2 regions of the Bradyrhizobium sp. SZCCHNR1053 genome follow, and region 2 is predicted to be linked to the other one. Evidence: riboswitches for the same ligand, from Rfam matches in the RefSeq annotation. Region 2 holds a riboswitch; the other holds the start of a gene.

Region 1 (15,993 bases), on a different contig from region 2:
GCGCCGCGCCAGCGCGGCGTCCTTCTCGACGTGCTTCTGATACTCGTCGAGCGTGGTCGCGCCGATGCAGTGCAGCTCGCCGCGCGCCAGCGCGGGCTTCAACAGGTTCGACGCATCCATCGCGCCGTCGGCCTTGCCGGCGCCGATCAGGGTATGCATCTCGTCGATGAACAGCACGAAGGTGCCTTCGGCTGACGTGACCTCCTGCAGCACGGCCTTCAGCCGCTCCTCGAACTCGCCGCGATATTTCGCGCCCGCGATCAGGGAGCCGAGATCGAGCGACAACAGCCGCTTGTCCTTCAGGCTCTCCGGCACGTCGCCATTGACGATGCGCAGCGCGAGGCCCTCGACGATCGCGGTCTTGCCGACGCCGGGCTCGCCGATCAGTACGGGATTGTTCTTGGTGCGCCGGGACAGAACTTGAATCGTACGGCGGATCTCCTCGTCGCGGCCGATCACCGGATCGAGCTTGCCGTCGCGCGCCGCCTGGGTCAGGTCGCGGGCATATTTCTTCAGCGCATCATACGCATTCTCGGCGGTCGCCGAGTCGGCGGTGCGGCCCTTGCGCAGGGATTCGATCGCCGCGTTGAGGTTCTGCGCGGTGACGCCGCCCTTGGCGAGGATGCCGCCTGCTTCGCTGTTCTTCTCCAGCGTCAGCCCGAGCAGCAGCCGCTCGACCGTGACAAAACTATCGCCGGCCTTCTCGGCCGCCTTCTCCGCCGCGTCGAAGGCGCGCGCCAGCTCGGGCGACAGATAGACCTGTCCGGCGCCGCTGCCCGACACCTTCGGCAGCTTGCCCAGCGCATCCTCGGTCGCTTTCAGGATCGCGCGCGAATTGCCGCCGGCGCGGTCGATGAGACCGCCCGCAAGTCCCTCGCCGTCGTCGAGCAGGACTTTCAGCAGATGCAGCGGCGAGAATTGCTGATGGCCGTCGCGCACGGCCAGCGATTGCGCCGATTGGATGAAGCCCCGGGCGCGCTCGGTATATTTTTCGATATTCATGATATTTCCCTCAGCCTGCTGTGACGCCCCGAAGGCACGATTTCAGCATCTTCATTGGGTTTCGGACCGCGCACGTTGACGTCCATCAACGCCGCACCCCTGACGTCGCCGGCTTGCGCCCGGCTTGAGCTGAAATGTGGGAAGGCGGGCCAAAAACGGAAGAGGCCGTTTCACAAATTCGTGTGCCCTGGCCGCGGCCATGGGAATCTCCTATGAGGCGGCATGAGCCAGACCCGTCCCGCGCGCATCGCCGGCCTGTACCGCTATCCGGTCAAGGGCCTTACCCCGGAACCATTGCAGACGGCACCTTTGCGGATCGGCCAGACCTTGCCGGCCGACCGCCGCTACGCCTTGGAGAACGGCCCCAGCGGGTTCGATCCGGACGCTCCGGTCTGGCGGCCGAAGACGGCGTATCTCATGCTGATGCGCAACGAGCGCCTCGCCGGCTTCAAGACCGTGTTCGACGACGCGACGAATATCCTCACCATCCGCAAGGACGACGCCGTCGTCGTGCAAGGCGATCTCGAGAGCCCCGAAGGCCGCGCGGCGATCGAGCGCTTCTTCGCAGGCGAGTTCGCCGACGAGCTGCGCGGGCCACCAAAGCTGCTGTCGGGCGGCGGCTACAGTTTCACGGACCTGGCGCGCAAGGTGGTCTCGATCATCAACCTCGCCTCCATCGCGGAGATCGAGACTTTGGTCGGCGCTCCCGTGCACCCGCTGCGCTTCCGCGCCAACGTCTACGTCACCGGCTGGCAGGCCTGGCACGAGACCTCGCTCATGGGCGAGACGCTGCGCATCGGCTCGGCGCGGCTCAAGGTCGTGAAGACCACCACCCGCTGCGCCGCGGTCAACGTCGACCCGGACACGGCCGCCCGCGACCTCGACATCCCGCCCGCGCTGATGACCCGGCGCGGCAACAATGAATGCGGCATCTATGCCGAGGTGATCGAAGCCGGTGATATCGCCGTTGGCGACGAACTCGCCGTGGAGCAGCCGCGGCTGGTGTAGTTCGAGCGCTGGCCGCATCGGCGACGCGCCCCCTCTCCCGCGTGCGGGGGAGGGCCGGGGTGGGGGCGCCCCACCCGAAAATCTTCGTGTGGAGAGACTTCCCCCACCCGCATCGCATCTTCGATGCGATGCGACCTCCCCCGCAAGCGGGGGAGGCGCACACCGAGCGAGCCTCGACGGCTCGATTCATCAGTTCGAGATTGGTCAGTTCGGCATCACATACGCATACACCCGGCCGCGCGACACCGCGGTCTCGCGCACGCGGTTGCCGTTGTTGCCGGAGATGACGATCGGGTTGCCCTGGGCATCGACGCCCGAGACCACGCCGACATGTCCGCCGCCACGGCGGCTCATGACCGCGATCGCGCCGACCTGCGGGCCGGAGACGCGCTGGCCATAGCTCGCGAACGAGCGCGCCATGTCGGAGCCGGTGCCGCGATGGCCGGTCCGCTCCAGCACCATGTTCATGAAACGGGCGCACCACAGGCTGCGCCGGCCGGTCGGGTTGCCGCTGCCGATGAAGCTGCGCGCCGCGGAGACGACGCTGCTGCCGCCGCCGAAGCCGCCGGACGACGCCATGCCGTCGGACGCCGTGCCCGGCATCATGACGCTGGCCTGCGCGTCGGCAATGCCGCTCACCTCCACCCGCGCCACGCCGCGCTCCCAGCGCGACAGCCGGGCGACGGAGCGCCGGTGGTGATGATGCCTTGCGTAGTGATGGCCGCCGTGGCTGCGGTGGGCATGATGCCCGGAGCCGTGATGCGGACGGGCCGAAGCCGGTGTTGCGGTGACGGCGACGACTGCCGAGCACATGGTCAGCGCAACGATGTGAAGCGACCGGCGAAGGGTAGACACAACCATACTCAATCCTTCTGTTACTTCCCCCAGTACCTGACTTGGCACCCCCTGGTCCCTCAGCGCGGCCCCTCTGCAAGCCGCCAGCGGCGGTCCGTAAAATGTTGCGGTGTGACGAAACCATGACCATCGACGGCGAAAGGCTGGCGACGGGAGGGTGATTCCGAGTCTATGTCGCGGCGAAAACAAGGCGCTGGCCCGACCATTGTCGCGTGTCGCGCGACTCGTCATCATGCAGCACGTGACACGGGAGGAGCTGACGATGCCCCACGCAACGGCGAAAGACGGCGTTCGCCTCTATTTCGAAGAGGTCGGCGCCGGCACGCCGCTCATCTTCCTGCACGAGTTCGCCGCCGACCACACCAATTGGGAGCCACAGCTGCGCTACTTCGCGCGGCGCCACCGCTGCATCGCCTACGCCGCGCGCGGCTACACGCCCTCGGACGTGCCGGCCGCGCCCGACGTCTACAGCTACGTGCACTTCTACACCGACGCGCTGGCGGTGCTGGACCATCTCGGCATCGCCAGCGCCCACTTCGTCGGCCTGTCGATGGGCTCCTATTCCTCGCTGCAGGTGGCGCTGAACGCGCCGGGGCGCATCCGCTCGATGGTGCTGGCCGGGGTCGGCTCAGGCTCCAGCCTTGAGCAACTCGACGCCTTCCGCGCCCAGTGCCGCGCGACCGCCGAGCAGTTCGAGACCCTGGGCTCAGCCGAGACCGCCAGGGTGACGCGCGAGGCGCCCGGCCGCATTCCCTTCCTGGTCAAGGACCCGCGCGGCCACGCCGACTTCTACGCCGCCCTCGCCCGCCACGACGCAACAGGCTCGGCCAACACCATGCGCGGTTTCCAGGGTGGCCGGCCCTCGATCTTTACAATGACCGACGCCATCCGCGGCGTGCCGACGCCGGCCCTCATCATCTGCGGCGACGAGGACGACGCCTGCATCGCGCCGAGCCTGTTCCTCAAGCAGCACCTGCCGGCATCGGGGCTGACGTTCTTCCCGAAGTCCGGCCATGTGTTGAATCTGGAGGAGCCGGCGCTGTTCAACGCGTCGGTCGAGCGCTTCATCGCGCTGGTCGAGGCCGGGCGATGGGGGCCGCGGGATCCGCGGTCGAAGGCGGGATAGTTGCGCAGCCGAAGCGTTGCCGCTTTGCTCGACACGCGCAGCGGACCAGGCTGCTTCGAGCCGGCTTTGCCCATTCCAGCGACGATCACTTCCAACATGCATCGGACTCTGCCAGCCTGCGCCGGCATGACAGCTGAGGCTATTGCCACCTCCTCCGTCATCGCGAGCGCCAGCGAAGCGATCCAGGGCTACGCAGACAAGCTACCGTCGTGGCCCTGGATTGCTTCGTCGCTTGCGCTCCTCGCAATGACGGCCTGTTCGAGCAAGCCCTGCCAATGTCGCGACGGACTCGCCTACTCGCCGATGATCTTGATCAGCACGCGCTTGCGCCGACCGCCGTCGAACTCGCCGTAGAAGATCTGTTCCCACGGACCGAAGTCCAGCCTGCCTTGCGTGATCGCGACCACGACCTCGCGGCCCATGATCTGGCGCTTCATGTGGGCGTCGGCATTGTCCTCGCCGGTCCGGTTGTGGCGATAGCCCGCCACCGGCTCGTGCGGCGCCAGCTTCTCCAGCCATTGCTCGTAGTCGAAATGCAGCCCGCTCTCGTCGTCATTGATGAAGACCGACGCGGTGATATGCATGGCGTTGACCAGCACGAGTCCCTCGCGCACCCCGCTCTCCTTCAGCGCCGCCTCGACATCATCCGTGATGTTGATGAAGGCGCGACGGCCCGGTGTCTGGAACCAAAGTTCCTTGCGGAACGATCTCATCGGAACAATCCCGTGCTTCATCACCATGACCAGAGGATACCGCAACGCGCGTGTCCGTCCTCGAGTGTGCCGTAGCTCACAGCGTGCGGTTCCGGCTGCGCGCAGACTGGACCCGATGGAGTGCATACTGCAAGCCCAGCCGGCCCGGTGTCGCTTCGTCATACAATCCAAGATTGAACCGAACGTTGCTCGGACAGACTTAACTGCATTGCCGATCTCATTTCGACGATGACAACGACAGCGTGGCGGCTCGCCCTTCGGCGACGACTGTGCAGACCTGATCCGGCTGCAGCCGCTCATTCTCATCGCACGAGAAGCTCGACTTCTGCAGGCTGACGCCGATCGCAGCGAGTCGCCATTCAGAGGAGAGAGACAATGAGTCTGCTGCGTATCAATCTCTTTGGCGGTCTTGAAATCAAACGCGTCTCCGGCGAGCAGGTCGTCATCCCAAGCCGCAAGGCTGCAACACTCCTGGGCTATCTCGCCCTTACCTCTCCGCACGGCATTTCACGCAGCAAGCTTGCCGCACTCCTGTGGGAAGGCCGCTTCGGCGACAACGCGCGCGCAAACCTTCGCCAGGCCCTGTTGACGCTGCGCCGGGTGCTGCCGCAATGCGCCGACGTCATTTCGGCGGAACGGGACGACATCCGCATCCATCCGAACGCCGTTAGCACCGACGTGCAGGAGTTCGAGCTGCTGCTGCAGCTCGGCGATCTGGAAACCATGGCGCGCGCCGCCGCGCTATTCCGGGGCGAGTTGCTCGACGGCATCAGCTCGACGTCCTGCGCGTTCGAGGCATGGCTCTCCGCCGAGCGTCAACGACTGAAGACGCGAGCGATACGGGCCATCGCGGGCCTGCTGGACGTCGGCGGCCCCGAACATGTGGAGATCGCCAAGACATTCTCGCTGCGCGTGCTGGCCGCCGATCCGCTGCAGGAGGACGTCCACCGCACCCTGATGCGCTGCTACGCACAGCAGGGTCGCCGTGCCGACGCCCTGCGTCAATATGACTTCTGCCGCACCGTGCTGCGCAAGCAGGTCGGTGCCACGCCGGAGAGCGAAACCGAAACCCTGCAGCGCGAAATCAGGCGCATGCTTCGCGTCTGACGATCCGCGCGACCCTTGCTCCATGCGTGCCTCACATGATCGATTTTGACGGCACTTTCACGCCCCGCTTGACACTTGCATCACGGCCACACGCGCAACATCGCCCTCGATCGACGTCGCGCAGCAACTACTCCTGATGAGGTCAAGCGGCGCGTCGCTCAGAGGTCAGATAACGAGCGAGGAGGCTCAACATGAGTGGCATGCAGCAATCGACTGAGGACTTTGGTCAACTGAATCCCGAAGGGATCTTCGGCTCCGTTCTCGGCAGGTTCGCCGGACAAGCGATCGGACGCCTGATCGGCGGCAAGACCGGCCGGGACTTCGGCGGCGCCATCGGCGGAATCGCGGGCGGGTTCGCGCCGTTCTCCGTCGGCCCCGGCACCGAGCAGCCGTCGGAGATGGAGTTGCAGGGCTTCTGGAGCGTGCTCAAGAAGATCGGACAGGGCGCCCAGACCGGCCTCAACGTCGGCCACAACCTCGGCATCTTCAGCGTCGGTCCGCAAGCCGCCACCGCCGCGGCGCAGCCGACCGACATGGAGCTGCAGGGCTTCTGGAGCGTGCTCAAGAAGATCGGTCAGGGCGTCCAGACCGGCATCAATGTCGGCCACAACCTCGGCATCTTCAGCACCGGTCCGCAAGCCGCCACCGCCGCGGCGCAGCCGACCGACATGGAACTGCAGGGCTTCTGGAGCGTGCTCAAGAAGATCGGTCAGGGCGTCCAGACCGGCCTCGATGTCGGCCACAACCTCGGCATCTTCAGCACCGGTCCGCAAGCCGCGACGGCGGCGCAGCCCACCGACATGGAGCTGCAGAGCTTCTGGAGCGTGCTCAAGAAGATCGGCCAGGGCGTCCAGACCGGCCTCGACGTCGGCCACAATCTCGGCATCTTCAGCGCCGGCCAGCCGGGCCAGCAGGCGGCGGCCGCGCAGCCGACCGACATGGAGCTGCAGAGCTTCTGGAGCGTGCTCAAGAAGATCGGCCAGGGCGTCCAGACCGGCCTCGACGTCGGCCACAATCTCGGCATCTTCAGCGCCGGCCAGCCGGGCCAGCAGGCGGCGGCCGCGCAGCCGACCGACATGGAGCTGCAGAGCTTCTGGAGCGTGCTCAAGAAGATCGGCCAGGGCGTCCAGACCGGCCTCGACGTCGGCCACAATCTCGGCATCTTCAGCGCCGGCCAGCCGGGCCAGCAGGCCGCGGCGCAGCCGACCGACATGGAGCTGCAGGGCTTCTGGAGCGTGCTCAAGAAGATCGGACAGGGCGCGCAGACCGGCCTCAACATCGGGCACACGCTCGGCATCTTCAGCACCGGCCAGCCCGCCGGCACGATGCACTAGGACGACCGATTGGAAGCAACGACCCGCGACATCGCAACGCGGGTCCAAGAGAGTGAAGCGGTGGGCGCACGAAAAGTCCGCCCACCGCCGACCTGACATGGAGGGAACGACGCATGGCGGATCCGAACTCAGAACAGGAATTCATCGTGCAAGGCGAGCCGGTCAAGTCCGGCCAGCTCGCTGATCACTTGAGCCGCGAGCCCAGCGTGAAACGCGTCGGTCAGGTCGCACCTGACGTCGTCATCCTGTCGATGACGAAGAGCCAGGCCGATCGCCTCCGATCGACTTTCAGCACGATCGTGGTGGAGCCGAACGCTCCGCTGAAACCCTTTGGCGCCGGCTGACTTCAGCGGCGCCTCCCGACGATGTCACGAGCGAGGATGAAGGAGCCCGCAAATGGCCGCACGAAGCAAGCCTGAAATCTCGGATCAGAAGGATGCGGCCGGCTCGGCCGTCAACGGCACCGGAGCACAACCCGGAGCGGCGCAGCCGTCAGCCGAGGCCGCGGCCGCACCGCAGGCCGCAGCACGGGTGACCGCCGCATCAGCCCCAGCCGCACAAGGGACCAGCCGCAGCGACGGCGGCACGGCGGCGCCAGCGACGGGTCAACCCGGCGCAACGATCTCGCAACGGCGGGCGCAGTACATTCTGGCACCGCGCCAGCAGATGGGGCTTGGGACCTTCAGCGCCGACTTCATCGTCCAGCAACTGACAAACAGCCCCGACATCGACGTGGTGAAGACAATTCAGCCGCCGCGCCTGCTCGGATTTCAGAGCGCCGACCCAGGACAAGCACCGCTCGGCCCGATGGTGCTGGCCCGAATGGCGCCCGACAAGGCCGAATTGCTGAAGGCCCAGGCCGGAGCACGGCTCGCGGTCGAGCGCGATGCGCCGCTTACCTACATGCTCGATCCGACCGTCCCCCAGGTGCCGGCGCCGCACCAGCTTCCCAATCCCGGCGTTCTCATTCCCTTGGCCGACGGGTTCTCGACGACGATCGAAGTGGTCGGCGAGAGCGGCCCGCTGCCGGAGGTGGAAGTGTACGTGTTCGGCAGCGTGTGGCCGGTTCAGGGCGTCACCGACGCCAGCGGCCGCGTCACGCTCAAGATTCAGGGCGAGACGCCCGACACCATCCGCTCGATCCTGATCAAGCCGCGGGTCGATTACTGGACCTTCTGGCTCGATCGTCCGCAACTGACCCCCGACAGCGTGAACCGCATCGCCGCGAAGACGCTCGGCGCCTATCTGCGCGGATTTCCCGGCCAGCAATTGCTGGGTTGGGGCCAGCGCGCGATGGGCCTCGATCGCCTGCCCCTCGCCTATAACGGCGCGGGAGTGAAGATTGCGGTGATCGATTCCGGCGCCGCGCCGACGCATCGCAATCTGCACAGCGTCACGATCGGCAAGAGCATCGTCGGCAATGATCCCGCGAGTTGGACCGTCGATACCATCGGTCACGGCTCGCATTGCGCCGGGATCATCGCCGGCGGACCGATCGGCTCCGGCGGAGGCATTCGCGGCTTCGCTCCGGCGGCCGAAATCCATGTCTGCCGGATCTTCCCGGGCGGCCGGTTCAGCGATCTCGTCTCGGCGCTCGACTACTGCATGGAGAATGGCATCGACGTCGCCAACATGAGTCTGGGCGGCGGCGAGCCGTCGCAGATCATCGAGGAGCGGATCTTGCGGGCCAAGCAGATGGGCCTCGCCTGTATCGTCGCCGCGGGAAACTCGTCGGGGCCGGTCCAGTTTCCGGGCTCGACGCCGCATTGCCTGGCGGTCGCCGCGATGGGCAAATGGGGCGAGTTTCCCGAGGACAGCTTCCACGCCCAGCAGGGGTTGGACGGCTTCCGGAGCGCCGACGGATATTTTCCGGCGAAGTTCAGTTGCTTCGGGCCGGAGATCGACGTCTGCGCGCCGGGCGTCGGCATCGTGTCCTCGCTGCCGGCGGATGGCTTCGGGGCCTGGGACGGCACCTCGATGGCGACGCCGCACGTCACCGGTCTCGCCGCGCTCGTGCTGGCGCATCATCCCGACTTCAAGGGCCAGTTCGCGACACGCGACGCGCGGCGTGTCGAGCGGCTGTTCCAGATCCTGAAGGAGACATCGACGCCGCTGCAGTTCGGCGATCCCAACCGTTCGGGAGCCGGACTGCCGAACGCGATGCGCGCACTCGGCCTGGAAGCGGGCGTGGCCTCCGCGCCCACGGCCGATCCCTCGCTCGACGTTCTCCGTCGCCTGCTGGGACTGGCGCGCGGCGAGGCGCAGAGCGGCGCGACGTCTCCGACGCTGGTGCCGCAGGCGCCCAATGGCAAGCTCAACGGAGCCGGTTCGGTTGCCAGGGGCCCGGCAACGACGACCAGCGAGTGGTCCAGCCCGGCGGTCGGTGATCCCAGTCCGGCGCAGATCCGCGACATCATGCACAAGGTCGGCTTGCTGTAGATCACGGGGCAAGCCGCAGGAACGGCATCAGACGTTGCACGACGGGCAGTTTGCGCATGAGCCTCATGCACGGACTGCCCGTCGTGTTAGTTTGTCGCACGATCGCGGCTTGCGTCGTCGGCCAAATCAAGCGTAGATTTCCGCCCGTCCCGCCTCACTGCAAGAGGGGCGTATCGCGGTCGTCACAAACGCTGAGGTGGGATGCGGTGGGCGTGTCGGATTGCGCGTGGGGCTTCCTCGCGCGGACGAGCAATTCCGGCACGCACGGTCAAGTCGCGCGGTCCTGATACCCCGATGCTGGTATCCAGCGCGATGCGCGCAAGCGCATTGCGCGACACGGTGGCCAAAAAGCCCGGCGCACCGAGGAGAATGCGAAGCAGCCGTTCAACCATCGCGCAGGGAAGGCCGGGTGTTCCGGCTCGTACCTGTGGTTCCTGCCGCCTGCATTTTTTCCGCAGGCGGGCCATGGGTGCGGCCAGCATCCGGCCTTCCCTGCGCCTCTTCGCTATCGGAGGCGATGCATGACGCATAGCTCGGGCGCAGATGCGCCGCGGGGATGCGCAGCCTTGTCTCAACCGCCATCGGCTCTTTGAAAAGTGAAATCCCGCCACCCTAAGCTCGTCATGGCCGGGCTTGTCCCGGCCATCCACGTCCGTCCTCGTGCGCGCCTCAAGCTGTGATCCTATCGTAGAGATCATCCCAGCTGGGATTGCTCGCAAGGATCAGTCCAACCTTCCAGGCGCGCGACCAATGCTTGATGTTGTGCTCCCGTTGGATCGCGCTCTGAATGTCGTCGAAGACTTTAAAGTACACCAATCGCTTCAAGCGATACCGCCTGGTGAAGCCATCAACCAAGCCGGATCGATGCTGAAAGACACGGCGCACGAGATCGCTGGTCACGCCGACATAGAGCGCACCGTTGGGACGATTAGTCATGAAGTACACGTAGCCGCCCGCCATCTCGCCATACTGCAAGACGTGGATGGCCGGGACAAGCCCGGCCATGACGGCGGAGAGAGCGGGCCGCAAACTTCAACGAGGCCCCGGGGCTGCGGTCGCCCCCCGTCCCCCTACCGCCCCTTCTCCGCCCTGCTCAGAAGAAACACCCCCTGCTCGCCGAACATGTTCCAGAACCACCAGGGCATGGCGACACGCAAGGGGCGGCCGTAACTATCAAGTGCGACGGCGCGCTCCATCTTGACGCCGATCTCGTCGCAGAGCTGCACGAAGTCCTTGATGGTGCAGAAATGGATGTTCGGCGTGTCGTACCAGGTGAAAGGCAGATTGTCGGTGCGCGGCATGTGGCCGCCGACCAGCAGCTGCAGCCGCAGCCGCCAGAAGCCGAAATTCGGGAAGGTGACGATGGCACGGCGGCCGATGCGCAGGAGATTTTCCAGCACCGTCTTGGGCCGCCGCGTCGCTTGCAGGGTCTGCGACAGGACCACGTAGTCGAACGCATCGTCGGGATAATCGACGAGATCGGTGTCAGCATCGCCCTGCACCACCGCGAGGCCCTTGGCGACACAATGGTTGACGCCCTCGCGCGACAGCTCGATGCCGCGGCCGTCGATGCCGCGGCTCTCGAGCAGCTGCAGCAGGTCACCGTCGCCGCAGCCGATGTCGAGCACCTTGGAGCCGCTCTCGACCATGCCGGCGATCAGGAGATGATCGGGCCGATAGGCCAGCACCTCGCCGCCGGAGAATCCATTCAGCGGCAGCACACCCTGCATGCTCATGTCTCAGCCTCCCGTCGCGACCTTGAGGCCGCGCGCCTTGCCGGCGGAATCGAGAAAAGCGCTGGCGATCTCGAAGAACTCGGGGACGTCGAGCAGGAACGCGTCGTGCCCCCTGTCGGTCTCGATCTCGGCGAACGACACCCGCGCGCTGGACGCGTTGAGCGCATGAACCAGCGCCCGCGATTCCGAAGTCGGAAACAGCCAGTCGCTGGTGAAGGACACCACGCAGAAGCGCGTCTTGATGCCGCGGAACGCCGCCGCCAGCACGCCATCGTGGTCGCCGGCGATGTCGAAATAGTCCATCGCGCGCGTCAAATAGAGATAGGAGTTGGCATCGAAGCGCTCGACGAAGGACGAGCCCTGATAGCGCAGATAGCTCTCGACCTGGAAATCGGCGTCGAACGAGAACGTCGGCAACTCGCGGTCCTGCATGCGGCGGCCGAACTTGCGATGCAGCGCCGCGTCCGACAGATAGGTGATATGCGCGGCCATCCGTGCCACCGCGAGGCCGCGATGCGGATGAACGCCCTTGTCGCCGTAGCGGCCGTGGTCCCAGTCGGGATCGGCCATGACGGCCTGGCGGCCGAGCTCGTGGAAGGCGATGTTCTGCGCCGAATGCCGCGTCGCGCAGGCGATCGCGAGCGTGGCGAACACGCGCTGCGGATAGGCCACCGTCCATTGCAGCGCCTGCATGCCGCCCATCGAGCCGCCGACCACGGCGAACAGCGTGTCGATGCCGAGATGGTCGATCAGCATCGCCTGGGCGCGCACCATGTCGGGGATGGTGATGATCGGGAAATCGAGCCCCCAGACCTTGCCGGTCGCAGGGTTCAGCGAGGCCGGTCCGGTCGAGCCCATGCAGCCGCCAATCACGTTGGAGCAGATGATGAAATAGCGGCTCGGGTCGAGCGGGCGGCCGGGGCCGACCAGCGTCTCCCACCAGCCCGGCTTGCCGGTGACCGGATGACGGTTGGCGACGTGCTGGTCGCCGGTCAGCGCGTGGCAGACCAGGACCGCGTTCGATCTGTCGGCGTTGAGCTCGCCATAGGTCTGGTAGGCGATCTGGAACGGCGACAGGTCGACGCCGCAATCGAGCCTGAGCGGCTTGTCGGCACCGAACTGCGCGACCAGCGAGCTCGGATGATCGACCTCGTGCGAGCGCTCTTCGGGCGCAATCGTGCGCAGCGCGGAGGTGGGTTTCGGCGTCAGGCCTGTCATGTCTCTCACCCCGGCCATCCGGCAAGGGCTCCCGAACCACGTGACACATCAGGCCATGAAAAACCCGGCCTGAACTGGGGTTCGGCCGGGATCGATAACGTCCCCGGCCTGTTTAGCGAGTTTTTTAACGTGGCTGCAAGCCGGCCGGCTCAAATGACCACGGAACAGGCAGAAACTAGTCCCGCGGGCGCTCCTCGTCAAGGCAAGCTCGGGTTGACCGCCGATCGGGCGCCCCATGGCTGCAGGTCAGCCAAGCCTAGGCAGCACGAGGTAAACTTGCTGTTGCGCACGTCCCCCGCATCGGAGAGAACGGCATCCGTTCCAGTCCGCCGCGCGTTGACCCGCGGCCTGCGAAGAGTGACCCTGCCCATGTCGACCCCGCCGCCAGCCCCTCCCTCGCTCGCCGATTTGCGCAAGGAGATCGACGCGATCGACGAGCAGGTCCATCAGCTGCTGATGAACAGGGCCGACATCATCGACCGGCTGATCAAGGTCAAGAAGACCCAGGAGGTCGGCTCGGCGTTCCGCCCGGCGCGAGAGGCCGACATGATGCGGCGCCTGGTGCAGCGCCATCGCGGCATCCTGCCGCTCGACACCGTCGAGGGCATCTGGCGCGTGATCGTCTCGACGTTCACTTACGTGCAGGCGCCGTTCTCGGTTCACGCCGACGTGTCGGTCGGCGAATCCGCGATGCGCGATTCCGCCAGGTTCCATTTCGGCTTCGTGGTGCCTTATGTCGCCCATTTCAGCGCCCAGGCCGCCGTCGAAGCCGTGGCGCGCTCGAAGGGCGATCTCGCGCTGGTGTCGACGACCTCGGGGCATACGCCGTGGTGGATCACGCTGGAGCCCGCGGGCGCGCCGAAGATCATCGCGCGGATGCCGTTCATCGAGCGCGCCGACCATCCAGCGGCGCTGCCGGTGTTCGCGATCTCGCGCGTCGCGGACGACGCGCTGGTGCTGGAGGTCGAGACCTGGAGCATCCGCGTCTCCGGCTGGAATGCGCAGGTGTCCCGCGCGCTGTCGCCGCTCGCCGACGTCATCGCGGTGCCCGATACCGCCTTCGACGGCGCCGCGCTGTTGGTGTCGATCGAGTCGCCGTCGAACCTCGACAAGATCAAGGCTGCCCTGATCGCGGCGGGCGCCTCGGTCCGCTCGACGGCCCTCGTCGGCGGCCATGCGAAACGCTATACGGTTCCCAGCTGAGACGCCCCGCGCCAGTGATGATTTTCCGGAGTTGACGATGAACCGCCCCGTGCCGAATCCCGGCATCCTCGACATTGCGCCCTACACGCCGGGCAAGAGCCCGAAGCCCGAGCCGGGCCGCAAGGTGTTCAAGCTGTCGGCGAACGAGACTCCGTTCGGTCCTTCACCCAAGGCGATCGACGCCTTCAAGAGCGCGGCCACGCATCTGGAGGATTATCCGGAAGGCACCTCGCGGGTGCTGCGCGAGGCGATCGGCCGCACCTATGGCCTCGATCCCGGCCGCATCGTCTGCGGCGCCGGCTCCGACGAGATCCTGAATCTGCTGGCACACACCTTTCTCGGGCAAGGCGACGAGGCGATCTCCACCGCGCACGGCTTCCTGGTCTATCCGATCGCGACCATGGCCTGCGGCGCCAGGAACGTGGTTGCCGCGGAGACCGAGTATCGCACCGACGTCGACGCGATCCTGGCCGCGGTGACGCCGCGCACCAAGCTCGTGTGGCTCGCCAATCCGAACAACCCGACCGGCACCTACATCCCGTTCGACGAGGTCAAGCGGCTGCGCGCCGGCCTTCCCTCGCATGTCGTGCTGGTGCTCGACGCCGCCTATGCCGACTACGTCTCGCGCAACGATTATGAGTTCGGGATCGAGCTGGTCGCCACGACCGAGAACACCGTCGTCACCCACACCTTTTCCAAGATCCACGGCCTCGCAGCGCTCCGCGTCGGCTGGATGCTCGGCCCGGCGCACATCGTCGATGCCATCAACCGCATCCGCGGGCCGTTCAACGTCTCCTCGCCCGCGATGCTCGCTGCGGTCGCCGCGATCGAGGACACCGCGCATCAGCAGATGTCGAAGGCACACACCGAGACCTGGCGCAACTGGCTCACTGAGGAGATCGGCAGGCTCGGGCTGAAGGTGACGCCGAGCGTCACCAACTTCATCCTGATCCACTTCCCGACCGAGAAGGGCCGCACCGCGGTCGAGGCCGACGAATTCCTGACACGGCGCGGCCTCGTGCTGCGCGCGCTCGCCAACTACAAGTTGCCGAATGCGCTGCGCATGACGATCGGCACCGAGGAGGCCAATCGTCTGGTCGTCGAGGCTCTCAGCGAATTCATGAGGACGAAGTGAGCGTCGCGGGACGGTTCGAACGCATCGCGCTGATCGGCTTCGGCCTGATCGGCGGCTCGATCGCGCGCGCGGCGCGGCTGCAAGGCATGGCCGGCGAAATCGTCACCACGGCGCGTTCGGACAAGACCCGCGCCCGCGTGACCGAGCTCGGCATCGTCGACCGCGTCGTTGCGAGCAATGCCGAGGCGGTCAAGGATGCCGACCTCGTCATCCTCTGCATTCCCGTCGGCGCGTGCGGTCCCGTGGCCGAAGAGATCGCGCCGCATCTGAAGCCCGGCGCCATCGTCTCCGACGTCGGCTCCGTGAAGGGCGCCATCGTTCGCGACATGGCGCCGCACCTGCCGGCGCATGTTCATTTCGTACCGGCGCATCCGGTCGCCGGCACCGAGAATTCGGGACCGGACTCCGGCTTCGCCGAGCTGTTCATCAACCGCTGGTGCATCCTGACGCCGCCCGACGGTGTAGATGCCAACGCGATCGATCGTCTGCGCGCGTTCTGGGCCGCGCTTGGCGCCAAGGTCGAGATCATGACGCCGGATCATCATGACCGTGTGCTCGCGATCACCAGCCACCTGCCGCATCTGATCGCATACACCATCGTCGGCACCGCCGACGAGCTGGCGCAGGTGACCGAGTCCGAGGTGATCAAGTTCTCCGCCGGCGGCTTTCGCGATTTCACCCGCATCGCCGCCTCCGACCCGACGATGTGGCGCGACATCTTCCTGAGCAACAAGGATGCCGTGCTCGACATGCTCGGCACCTTCACCGAGGACCTCTCCAAGCTGACGCGGGCGATCCGCCGCGGCGACGGCGATGCGCTGTTCGATCACTTCACCCGCACCCGCGCGATCCGCCGCGGCATCGTCGATATCGGCCAGGATTCGGCGGCGCCGGACTTCGGCCGGCCGCTGCCGCAGTTGAAGAAGCCCTGAAGGCTTCAGAACAGCGGCGGGACGCGGGCGACCTTGAACGGACCGAGCACGACGACGCCATCGGAGAAGCGCAACGGGAAGGTCCGCGCCTTGCGCCCTTCGAGGGTGGCCTCCTTGCCGAGCGCATTGATACCGAGCGCGACGCCGACATTGGCGTTCTGCTTGACAACCTTGCCGAGGCCGGG
Region 2 (15,993 bases):
GAAGCTTGCCGGGACGACAGCGGGCCAAACATCGGCAGGCGAGGCGAGCCGCAAGGACAAGGTATTGAACGTCGAGAGCAGCACAAGAGACAGCGAGCGGACGACTGGGGGCAGTCGAACTGCATGCCTTCTCAGCTAATTCAACACCCGCTTGCCGTCGGGGCTGTCGAGCGAGAAGGCCGGCACGGCGATGTCGAAGTGCTCACCGCTCTCGCTCTCCATCTGGTACGAGCCGGCCATGAAGCCGGACGCGGTGGTGAGCGGGACGCCGGAGGTGTATTCGAAGCGCTCGCCCGGCGCGAGCACCGGCTGCTCGCCGACCACGCCCTCGCCGCGGACCTCCTGCTGCCGGCCGATCCCATCGGTGATGATCCAGTGCCGGCTGCGCAGCCGCACCGTCTCCTCCCCGCTGTTGGTGATGACGACGGTATAGGACCAGAACCAGCGGCCGTCGGCCACCGACGACTTCTCAGGCAGGAAGTTCGGTTCGACGGTCACTTCGATGTGGCGAGTCACGGCGCGATACATGGTGGCATTGTAGCGGAAACCAGCGCCGGAACCAATCGGGACGCCATCGTGCTTTCAACACAGTTCCGCATTATGGCACCAGAATCGCGGACTCTGTCGCCCGTATGCGCGATCCGTTCCTTGGGCTCGGATCGGGCGCGGCCGGCAGCACCCTGGCGGTGATCGCCCTGTCCTGCGTCGTGCGATCGCCACCAGCCGTCCGCCAAGGTCGAAAAACTGGGCACGGCCCAGCTGATAAGTCCTTCATCGCTTGCGCGAAAACTGCGCAGCCCTACATTTCCCCTGCCGGGCCTCGAGGGCTGGCAGCTTTGACGCGGTGCCTGATGACGTCGATTGTCGATCGCCTTGCCGGACCGTCCGCCCCCGCAGCCAGCGCCGCACCCGCGCCGGCTACGGAGACTGCCGCTGCGGCGAGCGCGGCTGCACCTGCGGTTGCATCTGCATCTGCCGTCGCGGCTGCGCCGGCCGTCAGCGCTGCACCCGCCACCACCGCCGTCCCTGCGATCACCTTCCCGGCGGTCGGCGAGCGCGAACTGCGGCTCGACCTGTTTCGCGGGCTGGCGCTATGGCTGATCTTCATCGACCATCTGCCGCCGAACCTGCTGACCTGGTTCACGCTCCGCAACTACGGCTTCTCCGACGCCACCGAGATCTTCATCTTCATCTCAGGCTACACGGCGGCGTTCGTCTACGGCCGGGCGATGCAGGATGCCGGTTTCATCGTCGCAACCGCGCGCATCCTGCGCCGCGTCTGGCAGATCTACGTCGCCCACGTCTTTCTGTTCACGATCTTCCTCGCCGAGATCTCCTACGTCGCGACCAGCTTCGAGAACCCGCTCTACACCGAAGAGATGGGAATCATGGATTTTCTCAAGCAGCCGGACGTGACCATCGTGCAGGCGCTGATCCTGCGCTTCCGCCCCGTCAATATGGACGTGCTGCCGCTCTACATCGTGCTGATGTTGTTCCTGCCGTTGATCCTGTGGCTGATGCGTTGGCGGCCCGACGTGACGCTCGGCCTATCCGTCATTCTCTATGCCGTGACCTGGGAGCTCGATCTCTATCTGACGGCCTATCCCAACGGCTTCTGGGCCTTCAATCCGTTCGCCTGGCAATTGCTGTTCGTGTTCGGCGCCTGGTGCGCGCTCGGCGGCGCGCGGCGCATGTCGCGCATCATCAACTCGCCGATCACGCTCGGGCTCTGCGTCGCCTATCTGGTCGCGGCCTTCTGTGTGACCCTGACCTGGTACATTCCGCAGCTCGGCCATCTGATGCCGCGCCGAATCGAGCAGTGGATGTATCCGATCGACAAGACCGACCTTGACGTGTTGCGTTTCGCGCATTTTCTCGCACTCGCAGCACTCACCGTGCACTATTTGCGCAAGGATTGGCCGCTCTTGAAGTCGCCGTGGCTGCGTCCGCTGATTGTCTGTGGGCAACACTCGCTCGAGATCTTCTGTCTCGGCGTGTTTCTGGCGTTTGCGGGCCACTTCGTCCTTGCCGAAGTGTCCGGCGGCGCCATGATGCACGCGGTGATCAGCCTTTGCGGCATCCTCATCATGTGGGGGGTGGCGTCGTTGATTTCGTGGTACAAGCGTGAGGCCGATAAGGGCGCGACGCGAAAAGGTGCGCGCAGCAACGCCGATCTGGCGGGAGGGGGCTGATGAAGTCCGTCTCGTGGTTAAGGTTTGGTATCGCAGTGCTGGCTGTTTCGCTGGCGGCCTCTGCGCGCGCGGAAGAGGCGCCGCAGAACTGCGAGGTGCCGGCCTACCTGCTGACCACCGAGAGCCCGCTTCCGAAGGTTGCAGACGCCGTCAAGAACGGCCGCACGCTGGATATTCTCGTCGTCGGAAGCAGGTCATCCTCCATTGTCAGCACCTCCGACGCCAATGCCTACCCCGCCCGTCTGCAGGCTGCGTTGAAGGACAAGCTGCCAACCGTCGCCGTCAATCTCAGCATCGAGCTGCAGCCCAAGAAGACGGCCGAGGAGGTCGCGGGCAATCTCGTTAAACTGGTGGAAGGAAAAAGGCCTAATTTGGTCATCTGGCAGACCGGCACGGTCGACGCCATGCGGTCGATCGATCCTGATGAGTTCCGGCAGGCGGTCGACGACGGTGTGGCGACGCTGCAGAAGGCGGGAGCTGACGTCGTCTTGATGAACCTGCAATACAGTCCGCGGACGGAGACATTGATCTCCGTGCCGCCCTATGTCGACAACATGCGTGTGGTGGCGCAGCACCGGGACATTCCGCTGTTCGATCGGTTTGCCATCATGCGGCAATGGAACGAGCAGGGCGATTTCGACCTGTTCAATCCGACGCACGGAGTCGAGCTGGCCAAGCAGGTTCATGACTGCCTCGGCCGGGCGCTGTCGAAGTTCATCATCGACGCGGCGCATATCGGGCCGGCGCAGCAGAACTAGGGTTATGTCGTTCATGACGTCGAATGAGTGTCACCGCGTCTCCGGGACATGGGAGAAGCTTTCGGCCGTTGCGGTCATTGCCATCGCCCTCGCGCTGAGCCCGCAGAAGCTACGGGCGCAGAGCGCAGCGCCGGCTGCGCCCGCCGCGCTTTCCGATGTGGAGAGCTCCGATCCAAAGGCTCCGCTGATCAGCGGGCGACCGAGCATCGGTCACGTCACGGTGGCGCAGGCGAGCGATCAGGTGCCCGGGCCGATCGCCGTGGCGCGCCCGGCGACCACAACCTCGCCGCCTGCGGCGACGACCGCGCCGGCCATGACCGATGCACAGCCGCCGGCTGCAGCCGGGCAGGCCGTCGTGGCGGCGCCGCCGTCGCGCAGCATCACCGAGCGGGCGATCGACAAGGTCAAGCAGGTCGCGAAGTCGGCCACCGACATCTTCAACCGCGTGCCGTGCCTGACGCCGAAGGGCGTCGCCAAGAAGAATTTCATTTCGCTGCCGCACGTCGCCAACAAGCTCGCCTCCGGCCTGCCGGTCGTCATCGTCGCCTTCGGCTCGTCGTCGACGCAGGGCTATGGCGCGAGCGCGCCGGACTACACCTATCCGAATCGGCTCGCCGCGCAGCTGCGCCGGCAATATCCGATGGTCGACATCAGCGTCATCAATGCCGGCGTCGGCGGCGAGGATGCGCCGGAGATGATGAAGCGGCTGGAGACGTCGGTGATCGACCGGCATCCGGATCTCGTGATCTGGCAGGTCGGCACCAATGCGGTGCTGCGCGATCTCGATCCCGCCGAGACCGCCAAGCTGGTCGATGACGGCGTCGCCAAGATCCAGGCGGCGGCCTCCGATGTCGTGCTGGTCGACCTGCAATATTCGCCGCGCGTCAACGAGCGCTCGGAGAACGCCAGCCGCATGAACAAGCTGCTCGGGCGTATCGCCGAGCTGCATCACGCCGGCATCTTCCCCCGCTTCGAGGTGATGCGCGACTGGCACGAGCGGCAGGCGATCCCGATCAACGAGTTCGTGATCTCGGACGGTCTGCACATGAGCGATTGGGGCTACGCCTGCTTCGCCCAGCTGCTCGGCGACGACATCATCCGCTCGGTCGGCCAGGTCAAGCTCGGCATCAACACGCCGGCCAACGTGCTGACCTATCGGCCGATGTGAGAGTGGCGAGTAGGGAATAGCGAGTAGCGAGTAGCGAGTAGCGAATAGGATGCAATCGGTACGCCCTATTCGCCATTCTCTATGCGGCCATTCGCTACGCGGCCCTCAGGGCCGCATCCAGATCCTCGATCAGATCGTCGGCATGCTCGAGCCCGGCGGAGAAGCGGATGAAGCCCTCGCTGATGCCGAGCTCGGCGCGCGCCTCCGGCGTCAGCCGCTGGTGCGTCGTCGTCGCCGGATGCGTGACCAGCGTCTTGGCGTCGCCGAGATTGTTGGAGATGCGCGCGAGCTTCAAGCCGTTGAGCGTGCGGAAGGCGCCGGCCTTGCCGCCCTTCACCTCGAAGCCGACCAGCGTCGAGCCGGCGCGCATCTGCTTGCGCACGGTCGCCGCCTGCGGATGGTCCTCGCGACCGGGATAGATCAGCCGCGAGATCTTCGGATGCGCCGCGAGAAAGTCGGCCACCTTCGCCGCCGTCTCAGTCTGCGCGCGCACGCGCACCGCCAAGGTCTCCAGGCCCTTGAGCAGAACCCAGGCGTTGAACGGCGAGATCGACGGACCGGTCTGGCGCATGAAATTGTGGATGTGCTCGGCGATGAACGCCTCCGACGACAGGATCACGCCGCCGAGGCAGCGGCCCTGGCCATCGATGTGCTTGGTCGCGGAGTACACCACGACGTCGGCGCCGAGCGCGAGCGGGCTCTGCCAGATCGGGGTCGCGAACACGTTGTCGACGATCAGCCGCGCGCCATGGGCGTGCGCGATCGCGGCGATCGCGGGAATGTCCATCACGTCGAGCGTCGGATTGGTCGGGCTCTCCAGGAAGAACGACTTGGTGTTCGGCCTGACCGCCTTCTGCCATTGGTCGAGGTCGAGCCCATCGACCAGGGTCGATTCGATGCCGTAGCGCGGCAAGAGATCTTCGACGACGTAGCGGCACGAGCCGAACAGCGCCTTGGCGGCGACGACGTGATCGCCGGCACGGAGGGGAGCGAGGATTGCCGTGGTGACCGCAGCCATGCCGGTCGCGGCCGAGCGGCAGGCCTCGGCGCCCTCGAGCTCGATCATGCGGCGCTCGAACATCGCCGTGGTCGGGTTGGAGAAGCGCGAATAGATGAAGCCGGGGTCCTCGCCCTTGAAGCGCGCCTCGCACTCCTCGGCGGTGGCGTAGACGAAGCCTTGCGTCAGATAGAGCGCCTCGGCGGTCTCGCCGAATTCGGAACGCAAGGTGCCGGAATGCACCAGACGGGTTTCAGGACGATAGCGGGCGAACGACGCCGGGGCCTTCGCGGGGGACTTCGACATGTGACCTCCATCGTGACCACCGCCTCCAGCGATGGGCACAAAAAAACCGGCCTGGGAAAACTCCTCACGGCCGGGATCACAATCGTCCCCGGCCTGTTTAGCGACTTATTTAACGTGGCTGCAAGCCGGCCGGCTCAAATCACCACGGGATAAGTCGTGCTCATAGTCGCAACCGGCCTTTCCGTCAAGCCAGCCATCGGATAACCGGTAAAAAGACCCTATATAGGCTCGATAAGCCGCCGTTCCGGCGCCTGCAAAGGATCAGGTCTTGCCGTTTTCGCTCAGCCCCGACGCCCACGGCATCCTCCCCGATCGCATGATCGTGGCGATGGCGGAGGCTGGCCTGATCATCCCCGCATACGATTTTGTCGAAAGCCAGATCCAGCCGGCGAGCCTGGACCTGCGGCTCGGCGACATCGCCTATCGCGTGCGGGCAAGCTTTCTGCCCGGGCCGGGCGCGACGGTCGCCGAGCGTATCGACGAGTTGAAGCTGCACGAATTCGCGCTCGCCGACGGCGCAGTGCTGGAGACCAACTGCGTCTACATCGTGCCGCTCTTGGAGAGTCTCGCGCTGCCGAAGGACATCGTCGCGGCCGCCAATCCGAAGAGCTCGACCGGGCGGCTCGACGTGTTCACCCGCGTGATCGCCGACGGCACGCGACGATTCGACATGATCGGAGCCGGCTATCACGGTCCGCTCTACGCCGAGATCAGCCCGAAGACGTTTCCCGTTTTGCTGCGCGAAGGCTCGCGCCTGTCCCAGGTCCGCTTCCGCTACCGCGACGCGGTTCTGTCGGAGGACGAACTGATCGCGCTGCATCAGGCCGAGCGGCTGGTGGATCGCGATGATGCGGATCTCGTCGGTGGCGTCGCTCTTTCCGTCGACCTGTCCGGCAGCAATGCCAACGGCTATGTGGGCTATCGCGCCAAGCGTCATACCGGCGTCGTCGACGTCGACCGCCGCGCCGGCTATGCTGTGGAGGAGTTCTGGGAGCCGATCAAGGCGCGCCCCGACGGCAGCCTCATTCTCGATCCCGGCGAGTTCTACATCCTGGCTTCGAAGGAGGCCGTGCAGGTGCCGCCGGACTACGCCGCCGAGATGGTGCCGTTCGATCCGCTCGTGGGCGAATTCCGTGTCCACTATGCCGGCTTCTTCGATCCCGGCTTCGGCTATGCCGGCGCCGGCGGGCAGGGCTCGCGCGCGGTGCTCGAGGTGCGCTCGCGCGAGGTGCCGTTCATCCTCGAGCACGGTCAGATCGTCGGCCGCCTCGTCTATGAGAAGATGCTGGCCCGGCCGAACGCGATGTATGGCAGCCGCATCGGCTCCAACTACCAGGCCCAGGGCCTGAAGCTCTCCAAGCACTTCCGCCTCTAGGCCCGGCTGCGCGCTGACCGCGCACCCCCAATGCGCCCGCTGCACGGGGCGCGGCCCGGCGGTGTGCTAGGAGGAACGACAAAGGTCCCGCCAGATGGCGCGGCCAAACGGGGAGCGAGCATGTCCGAGATCGGCTTGGCCGACAGTCCGGTCGGCGAGGGGCGTACGTTGCCGCCCATCGCGAAGCCGGTTCGGAATGCGCTCGTCGACGGACCCATTCTGCGCACCCTGCTGTCGCTGGCCTGGCCCAACATCATCGCGAACACGGCAGGCACCTGCGTCGTCATCGCCGAGACCTCCTATATCGGCCGGCTCGGTATCGAGGCGCTGGCGGCGATGGCACTGGTGTTCCCGCTGGTGATCCTGACCATGACGATGTCCGGCGGCGCCATGGGCGGCGGCGTGGCCTCGGCGATCGCGCGGGCGCTCGGCGCCGGCGACACCGAACGGGCCTCGACCCTCGCCACGCACGCGCTGCTGATTGCGCTGTTGTTCGGCGCGACCTTCATGGTCGGCATGCTGGTGTTCGGTCCCGCTTTGCTGGAGGTGCTCGGCGGCCGCGGCGCGGTGCTGAGCCATGCCACGGCCTATCTGCAGATCTTCTTCGGCGGCGCCATCCTGCCCTGGCTGATGAACTCGATGGCCGGCATCCTGCGCGGCACCGGCAACATGAAGCTGCCGTCGTTCATGATCCTCAGTTCGGCGCTGCTGCAGATCGTATTGGGCGGCACGCTCAGCCTGGTCCTCGGGCTCGGCATGCGCGGCGTCGCCGCCGGCGCGCTGCTGGCCTTCTGCGTCAGCATCTCGGTGATGGGCTGGTACCTGTTCTCCGGCCGCGCGCGCGTGCGGCCGAAGCTGCGGGGCCTGAAGATCAGCCGCGCGATGTTCGCCGACATCCTCAAGGTCGGCGCCATCGCCTGCTTCTCGCCGCTGCAATCCGTGCTGTCGATCGCGATCTTCACGCACATGCTGGCATCGTTCGGCACCGCCGTGCTGGCCGGCTACGGCATCGGCGCACGGCTCGAATTCATGGTGACCACTGTCGCGTTCTCCGTCGGCATGGCCTCGGTGCCGATGGTCGGCATGGCGATCGGTGCGGAAAGAATCGCGCGTGCCCGCCGGATCGCCTGGACGGCGGGGCTGGTCTCTTTCGCGTCGGTGGGTGCGCTGTCGACGCTGATCGCGATCGTCCCGCAATTGTGGGTCGACATCTTCACCCAGGACGAGAGCGCGCGCAGCGCCGGCCGGCACTATCTTCAGGTCGCAGCGCCGATGTATGCCTTCATCGGCCTGGCGATCTCGATGTATTTCTCCTCGCAGGGCGCCGCCAGGGTGCTCGGTCCGGTGCTGGCGCAGACGGTGCGGCTCGTCTTCATCGCTGCGGGTGGCAGCTATCTGCTGAGCCGTGCCGCGACCGAGGGTGACTTCTTCATGCTGGCGGCGTCCTCGATGGTCCTGCTCGGGGTGCTGACGCTCGCCAGCGTCATGCTCACCCGCTGGGGTCCGAAGCCGGCCGCGGTGCTGGAGCTGCGCCCGGCCGTGCTGGCGGTCGAGCTCGGGTCGGGTTCACAGATCCCGCCGTCTCCACGTGTCGGCTGAACGGCTGCGCGGCTCGTCTAGGGACGCAGCCTGCCCAGGGCGTCCTGCATCGCGCGCGCGCCGAACTCCATCTGCTGCTCGATATAGGGCGCGATGGCGTCTGGCAGCACGTCGGTGATCCAGAGCATCCGGCAGCGCTGCTCGCCGTCGGGGATGATCTGCGCGGATGCATTGTGATGCGTCACGCGTTCGCTCTCGATCGTGTAGACCAGACGCTGCTGCGCCTCGTCGCAACTGACGAGGCGTTCGCGCACCACATTGCCGTTGGCGAAGGTCACGATTCGGACGTCGCCGTCGAGCTGGCAATCGACGACGAAGCCGGGCGCCAGCCGGGTATGAACGGCGCCGAAGTCGTGCACGGCGTCCCAGACGGCGGCCGCGGAGGCTGCGATCGGGATGTCCTTCTGAATCGATGCCATGGCCGGGGACCTCACGGACACACGGCTTCGATGTTGTTGCCGTCGGGATCGATCAGGAAGGCGGCGTAGTAGGTCGGACTGTAGTCCGCGCGCGGCCCGGCGCCGCCATTGTCGCTGCCGCCGGCCTTCAGCCCCTCGCTGTGGAATCTGGCGACCGCCGCGTGGTCCCGGGCGCGGAACGCGATATGGGCGGCGCCTTTGCTGGCGCCCTTGTCGAGATACAGCCACAGCGCCGGCTCCCCCTTCGGGCCGATGCCCGCCGACGCCTCGTCCTTGGAGCAGAGGATGTGGCCGAGCGGCGCCAGCGCCGCTGTGTAGAAGCGGACGCTGGCGTCCAGATTGCCGACCTTGAGGCCGATATGATCGTACATCGATGATCTCCATGCTTCGCGTGCGGCTGCCGCACGCGCTGGGATCATCCAATCAATGGCGGCTCAGATGGTCTTGGAGAATCTTGCGCTCGCCGCGCGACGCCTTGCGAAACTTCGCCGGCGACACGCCGGCAGCGCGCGCGAAGGTGCGGGTGAAATTCGACAGATCGGCAAAACCCGAATCGTAGGCGATGGTGGTGACCGGCGTATCCTCCTCGCTGAGACGCCGCGCGGCGTGCCGCAAGCGGGAGCGGATCAGATATTGATGCGGCGTCACGCCGATCGTGGCCGCGAACAGCCGCAGGAAATGGAACGGGCTGACGCCGGCCTCACCAGCCGCAGCCGCCAGATCGATGTCGCGCGCCGCATTGTCGTCGATCCACAATGCGCTCTCGACCGCGCGCCGGCGATCACGAAGGCTTGGCGTCGCCGCCCGTTCCTGCTGGCCCGTGGCGGTCGCGACGAAGCGGCTGGCGATGATCTGGCCAACCTCGTCCAGACCGAGGTCCTGCTCGCGCGCGGCGACGGCCTCCGCGAGCTCACCGAGGACCATGAGCTCCGGCAGCGGCGGCATCGCGCCAACCCGCCAAGCCTGCCTGTTGCCGCCGATCTCGTCGATGAGCGCATGATCGAAGAAGAATGACAGGCATTCGTCGCCGCAGACGTGATCGTGCGTGCACATGAACTCATCGCCGGGATGGCCCACCAGCAGCGAGCCGGTGACCAGCTCGAAGAAGCGGCCGCGGTGCCGACAGCCGAAGCTCCCCTTGCGCACATAGGACAGCGAGTAGCCGGAATACTGCTCGACATAGGGACGCTCGCCCGGAACCGCCGCACAGCGGAACTCGGAGACGGTGACGTCACGGCTTTCGAACAGGATGGTGGCGCTCATCCTGCAAATCTAGCGCATTGCGGATGAAAGAGGAGGGCTGCGTCCGAGATAATATCGCGCGCAGCGAGGCGCCCGCTTACGACGCGCGCGGCCGGTCGACCGCGAGAAACGCGTCGAACAACGTCAGGCCCGCATGAGGCCGTGCGCCTTCGAGCGACAGCAGCCGCCGTTTGGAGATGACGCCGCTGTTGGGCGACGGCTTGTCGAGACCGTTGCCGATGTCGCGCACGCGGTGACAGGGAACGATCAGCACGAGCGCATTCTTGCTCAGCGCCTGCGCGATCGAATTCAGCGCCTTGGGAACGTGCAGTTCGTCTGCGATCGCGTCGGCGCTGCGCGTCTCGCCGCGCGGAATGGCACGAATGCAATCATAGACGCGCTGGTTGAATGGTGTCACGCCGCCGAGATCGAGCACGACATCGGAGAAGTCGACCTCCTGCCCGCGCAGCATGGCGGTGATGCCTTCGATGGCGAGTTCAATATTCGAACACGGGCGCTGCTCCCGCGCTTCGGGAAATTGGCGAAACAGGCGCCGCCGCGTCTCGATTTCCCGTGCTTCCGGCAGTTGTATGCCGGTGATTCCGGCATCGCTCCACGCAATGCCGCAACGGCCGAGGGCCGTATCAAAGATCGTATACCCACGCCCCATGACGCCACCCCAACCCCACGCCACATCATATCATCGTCACGATCGCCCGCATCAACTTTGTTTACAAAGTGTTAACAGCGCGGCGTGACCGGGGCGGGTTTGCCCTGATTTGGGTGATGGTTGTCAAGCGTCCCGTTGCGATCGTTGTCTGCGATCTCTGTCATCGGCATCGCGATCGCGGAATGCGGCGCAGCGCGCAGGCGAGGTGCGATCGACCAGAGGCGCTACGGCTGGCTCACCAATGCAGGCCTATCGCCAGCAAAATCAGGATCATGCGCAAGCCACAGTTCGAGCAGGCTCAGGAAGGTCACGGCGATCCCGATCGTGATGCTGACATGCATCGCCGACGTATGCACGAACCCGAGCAGCCACGGAGCTGCAATCAGCCACAATCCAAGCGCGACCTTCAGCCACTCCTCCCAATCGGCAAACGCCAGGAGGCCGCCGAGCGAGAGCACGACGACGGCAGCCCCCGCCAACGCAGCATCGATCCGGCCGGCGCTGCCGACAAAGCCGAACAGCCAGGGCGCGACGGCCAGGAACAGACCGCAGCCGAGGGTGTAAAGGTCGAGCGCCGACGGGCCCGACATGACGGCGAGGGCTTTCGAGGTTGCGGTCTGAGACGCGGGGATGTGGCTCTGCATGATGTGAGCTCCCAGGACCTTGACGGCGGACCTTGACGGCGCGGCGAAGCAGCGAGGGGCGCCGCCTCCAACGGGCAAAAGCGCGACCGGCCCGATCCGTTCCGGAGCCGGCGGTCGCGGCCGATCACGATCCGGAGATCAGGCCGGTGCAGAACTGTTGCCTCCCCCAACCCTTGGGCCTGGCGGTGTCGCGGCAACAAGCCGCTTGGCGAAACGCATGGTCTCGGCTAAGCATTGGCGAACGCGGGCGTAGTTCAATGGTAGAACGGCAGCTTCCCAAGCTGCATACGAGGGTTCGATTCCCTTCGCCCGCTCCAATGCCGCAATGTCCTGCTGCTACGCTCTGCAAAATCAGCTTCGTACGGTAGCCGATGGCCGCAAAGCTGCCGCGCGTTTTGCATAGATCGCCTCGATCTCCTTCGCGAAGCTCCGCTCGATCGCCGGACGCTTGTTCTTCAACGTCGGCGTGATCAGGCCTTCCTGCACGGTCCACGGCTCCAAGGTCCAATGCACCGCCTTCGGCGTCGCGTAGGACGGATAGGCCTTCGCGGCTCGCGCAATGTGGCGCAGCAGAGAGGCCGCTTCGGCCTCGGTGCCGCGCTGGCCGTGCGCCGCGAGCCTCGCCTGCTGCTCAGCCCAGCCGTTGGCGTTGAGCACGACGATCGCGGTCAGGAACGGCCGGTTCTCGCCGATCACGATGGCCTGCTCGAACAGCGGATCGGTGAGGATCGCGGTCTCCAGATCGGAGGGCGCGATCTTCTCGCCGGTCGAGGTGACGAGGATGTCCTTGATCCGACCGGTGATGGTGATGCGTCCGCCGTCGATGCGGGCCTGGTCGCCGGTGTGCAGCCAGCCGTCGGCTTCCTTGGTGCGGGCTGTCTCCTCCGGCCGGTGCCAATAGCCGAGCATCACATTCGGGCCGCGCACCATCAACTCGTCATTGTCGCCGATGCGCACCTCGATGCCCGGCAGGGCGCGGCCGACGGTGCGAGGGTCGTTGTCGTCAGGCGTGTTGACGCTGACGACGGGCGATGTCTCGGTCATGCCGTAGCCCTGCAGCACCTCGAGCCCGAGCGCCAGGAACAGCCGCACCACCGGCTCGGCGATCGGCGCGCCGCCGCTCACGGCGACGTGCAGCCGTCCGCCGAATCGAGCCAGTATCTTGGCGGCGACCAGGCGTTGCAGCAGCGGCCACGCGATTCGGTCGAACGCTGAAAGTCTGGTTCCGCGCCCATGCTGCGCATCGAAGCGCCGGCCGCCGATCGCGATGGTCAGGTCGAGCAGCGCCCGTTCGAGCGGGTTTGCGATCGCGCGGTGATGCATGATGACCGAGTAGATGCGCTCATAGATGCGCGGCACGGAGATCAGGATGGTCGGACGGACCTCCACCAGATCTTCGGACAGCTGCTTCACCGAGCGCGCATAGGCGACGCAGGCGCCGATGGCGATCGGGTAGTAGTAGCCCGCGGTGCGCTCGAACGTGTGTGACAGCGGCAGGAACGACAGGAATACGTCGTCGGTATCGGCCGCCAGCCGCTGATGAATGGCCTTGAGGTTGGAAACGACGTTGTCGTGCGACAGCATCACACCCTTGGGCCGGCCCGTCGTGCCCGAGGTGTAGACGATGGCGGCGAGGTCGTGCGGCGCGATGGCGATCCGGGTGCCGGGAAGCGTGGCGTTGCCGGCTGCGTTCAACCACGCCTCCAGATCGATGAGGCGCGGATCGCCGGTCGGCTGGGTCGTTCGCCGGTCGGCGCAGACGATCCGTCGCAGGTCGGGCAGGGCCTCGCCGACCGCTGCGATCTCATCCCAGCGTGTTTCCGAATCGACCAGCAGCAGCCGGGCACCGGAATCGGCGAGGATGTAGGCGATGCTGTCGGCATTATCGACGGCATGCATCGGCACCGGCACCAGGCCGAGCGAGAGCGCGGCCTGGTCGATGGCGAGATGTGCGATCCCGTTCGGCATCAGGATGGCGACACGCTCACCCTGGGCGAATCCGTCGGCCGCAAGCGCCCGCCGCCAGCGGTCGACGACGAGATCGATCTCGCGCCAGCAGAAGCTCGCCCATCGGCCGCTTCCTGCGTCGAAATGTCGGTAGGCCTGCTTGTCCGGGCTCCGTTCGACGCGCCAGCGCCAGAGTTCGGGCAAGGTGGTGATGGCGGCCAGCGTGCCGGCCGCCATGGCGTGATCATCGATGGGATTTGACTGCTGCACGCCCGTCTCCGGCGATCCTGAACTCGTCGCGAAGCAGAAGCTCTGCAGCGGCGGACCGGATCCGACGTTGACGTAGCGCAATCACCACGAGACAGGTCGTGCGTCTGCGCATGGGAGCCCGGCCATCGCGGCAGGCCGACCGCACTGCGGAAGCCGGGCGGAACGGGACGTCCGTCAGGCGCCCTGCGGGACCTTGTCGAGAAACCCGGTGACGCGCTGGATGCGGCCGTCGGCCAGCTCGACGAAATCCGTGCCCTGGATCGGGGCTTCCGCATCCTCGGGGCCGAGCTCCCAGGAAAAGCGGAGATGATGACCGTGGCCGTCCGCGGAGCCGATCAGGCGAAAGCGGAAGTCGGGAAAGCGCCTCTGCACGCCCGCGACCAGGCCATCCACCCCATCGCGTCCTTCACCGCGCATCAGCGGGTCGACATAGAGCGCATCCGCGGTCCAGTGACGTGCAAGCAATGCACTACGCTGCGCGGCATCGCGTTCGTTCCACAGCGCGATGTAGCTCTCGGCGATCTCGGTCGGGTTGGTCATCGGTGCTCTCCATGTTGTGAACGATGAGGAGCCCATCATCGCGCCCGGCGCGCAGCGAATCGATTACGTCGAACGTCATCTCATCCGGAATGACAGAACTGTAAGTTGCCGCCTGTTTGCGCGAGGACTACTCCACGCGCGGAGGCGGTGCGGGGAATGCGTCTCATGATGTCCGACACTTGGAAGTGGATTGCCGTCGCAATCTGTCTGGTGCTGTTCACGGCGGATACCGTGCTCAAGCCGCAGGACAAGCCCAATCGCATGGTGTTCTTCGAGCTGCATCGCGGCGAGCGCCCGACGATGATCGGCATGATGCGCGACGACCTCGTCAAGCTGCCGGGACGCGGCGCCAGCCGCATCCGCGACGCGCTCGCGCGCGGCGAGACGTTAACGGTCTGGCAATATGAATTAAGAAAGATTGAAGACGGCAGCTATCAGGAGGTGCCGGAGCGGCAGATCCAGCTCAGCGCCGCCGATGCGCCGCTCGTCACGTTTGGAGCGCGGATTCGGCTGCCCGATAATTAGTTAACTTCACGGGGACCGAGGGCGTCGGGAGGCAGATCGTCCTCCCCGCTGCCAGCGCGATATCGGCCGGACCTCGCTCGATCTCGCGATCAGACGGCGCGCTGCTGGGAGTGATCCTGCCGCGCCCGCTTGCGGGGCGGAGCTCGGTACGGTCCAAACTCGTGATTGCATTGGTCGCATCTCCGGACTTCGGCCATGCCAGCCAGGGCTGGCGGGAGCCCGCACCCACGATCGTGATCGCGCGAGCGCCCCTGGGCCGGCGATGAGAGGGGTGAGCGTCCCGCCGCCACTGGGCAGCGGGGCGTGTGTCGCGCGGAAGCTCGGCCACCGGGCTTTTCCGGAGTGTCGTTTGTGCCGCCGTGACGCCGCTGCCGCGCCGATGGGCGAATCATGCCGGGCCTCTGCCTTGCTCGTGGCGCCATCGCCATGTCCGGAACCAGCGTTCGGCCATTTTCGGTGGTAGCGACTCATTGGTGCAGCGGGCTTGCAACACTCGCGGTGAATTTGGCTTTCGTCACCGCGCCGTCCTGGACAAAAACACGATCTCGAAACACGCTGCATTTGCGATTTGGATTTGGCTTTCGCGTTCCGGTTCTGCGGATGGGCTCGTGGTCGCAAGGTCCCGCCGCAGTCCAAGCATCTCAAGAAGCGCATCACAAGACGCGTACCAAAGTCGGTCAGATCGGTTTCGCCGGGTTGAACTGGGGCTCGACATGAAATTCTGGACGGGGTTGCTTGCGGTCGTTCTGTTGCTGTCGGGGCTCGGCGCCAGCCAGGCCGTGGTCCGGATCGCCGATGACCGCGGCGGCCGGATCGGAACCTATGTCGACAAGTACCAGGGCCTGCGATCTTCCGGCGAGTATGTGATCATCGACGGGCTCTGCGCCTCGGCCTGCACCATCGTGCTCGGGGCGATCCCCCACGAGAAGATCTGCGTCACCTCGCATGCCAATCTCGGATTCCACGCCGCCTGGGATTTCGGCGCCAACGGCCGCGCCGTCACCAACCCCGAGGCGACCCAGATGCTGTACTCGATGTACCCGTCGCCGATCCGCCGCTGGATCACCCAGCGCGGCGGCCTGACGCCCCGGATGATCTTCCTGAAGGGCAAGGAGCTGCAGGCAATGTACAAGCCCTGCTATATGGATGCCCAGGCATCCTCTCCGGCCTCCTCGCATGTCGCGCCCAATGCGCCGGCCATCTCGCCGGCCGCGGCCAAGGCCTCCGCCTCCCATTGATGACGCCGGCCACCGGCCGTTTCGGGTGATCGGCTGCCCGTCCGCGGCGCTTGCCTGGACCGGCCGCGGGGCTTATCTGAAGCGCGAGGGGCGGGCCGCTCGG

The links. Region 2 has a riboswitch for S-adenosylmethionine ahead of QX051_RS28335 (O-succinylhomoserine sulfhydrylase). Riboswitches for the same ligand answer to the same signal wherever they lie in the genome.
Region 1: it holds a riboswitch for S-adenosylmethionine, as region 2 does, so the genes downstream of both, QX051_RS27610 (homoserine O-acetyltransferase) here and QX051_RS28335 (O-succinylhomoserine sulfhydrylase) in region 2, are expected to answer to the same signal.

The regions. Positions count from the first base shown of each region.
Region 1 is NZ_JAUHJM010000017.1:23,085-39,077, reverse strand. Features, by position in the region: gene clpB (ATP-dependent chaperone ClpB) at 1-1,002, opposite strand, end outside; gene QX051_RS27660 (MOSC domain-containing protein) at 1,225-2,010, shown strand; gene QX051_RS27655 (TIGR02594 family protein) at 2,215-2,871, opposite strand; gene QX051_RS27650 (alpha/beta hydrolase) at 3,128-3,991, shown strand; gene QX051_RS27645 (secondary thiamine-phosphate synthase enzyme YjbQ) at 4,285-4,704, opposite strand; gene QX051_RS27640 (BTAD domain-containing putative transcriptional regulator) at 5,080-5,811, shown strand; gene QX051_RS27635 (hypothetical protein) at 6,003-7,145, shown strand; gene QX051_RS27630 (hypothetical protein) at 7,259-7,489, shown strand; gene QX051_RS27625 (S8 family serine peptidase) at 7,542-9,584, shown strand; gene QX051_RS27620 (GIY-YIG nuclease family protein) at 10,254-10,589, opposite strand; gene metW (methionine biosynthesis protein MetW) at 10,655-11,320, opposite strand; gene QX051_RS27610 (homoserine O-acetyltransferase) at 11,324-12,538, opposite strand; SAM riboswitch at 12,630-12,709, opposite strand; gene QX051_RS27605 (chorismate mutase) at 12,908-13,741, shown strand; gene hisC (histidinol-phosphate transaminase) at 13,779-14,876, shown strand; gene QX051_RS27595 (prephenate/arogenate dehydrogenase family protein) at 14,873-15,808, shown strand; gene QX051_RS27590 (DUF2125 domain-containing protein) at 15,814-15,993, opposite strand, start outside.
Region 2 is NZ_JAUHJM010000018.1:70,642-86,634, reverse strand. Features, by position in the region: gene apaG (Co2+/Mg2+ efflux protein ApaG) at 136-528, opposite strand; gene QX051_RS28350 (OpgC domain-containing protein) at 852-2,192, shown strand; gene QX051_RS28345 (SGNH/GDSL hydrolase family protein) at 2,192-2,950, shown strand; gene QX051_RS28340 (SGNH/GDSL hydrolase family protein) at 2,964-4,118, shown strand; gene QX051_RS28335 (O-succinylhomoserine sulfhydrylase) at 4,213-5,421, opposite strand; SAM riboswitch at 5,498-5,577, opposite strand; gene QX051_RS28330 (2'-deoxycytidine 5'-triphosphate deaminase) at 5,690-6,796, shown strand; gene QX051_RS28325 (MATE family efflux transporter) at 6,917-8,395, shown strand; gene QX051_RS28320 (SRPBCC family protein) at 8,413-8,814, opposite strand; gene QX051_RS28315 (VOC family protein) at 8,826-9,185, opposite strand; gene QX051_RS28310 (AraC family transcriptional regulator) at 9,238-10,077, opposite strand; gene QX051_RS28305 (methylated-DNA--[protein]-cysteine S-methyltransferase) at 10,154-10,726, opposite strand; gene QX051_RS28300 (SPW repeat protein) at 10,951-11,370, opposite strand; tRNA gene QX051_RS28295 (tRNA-Gly) at 11,614-11,687, shown strand; gene QX051_RS28290 (AMP-dependent synthetase/ligase) at 11,722-13,587, opposite strand; gene QX051_RS28285 (nuclear transport factor 2 family protein) at 13,762-14,127, opposite strand; gene QX051_RS28280 (hypothetical protein) at 14,293-14,652, shown strand; gene QX051_RS28275 (hypothetical protein) at 15,366-15,890, shown strand.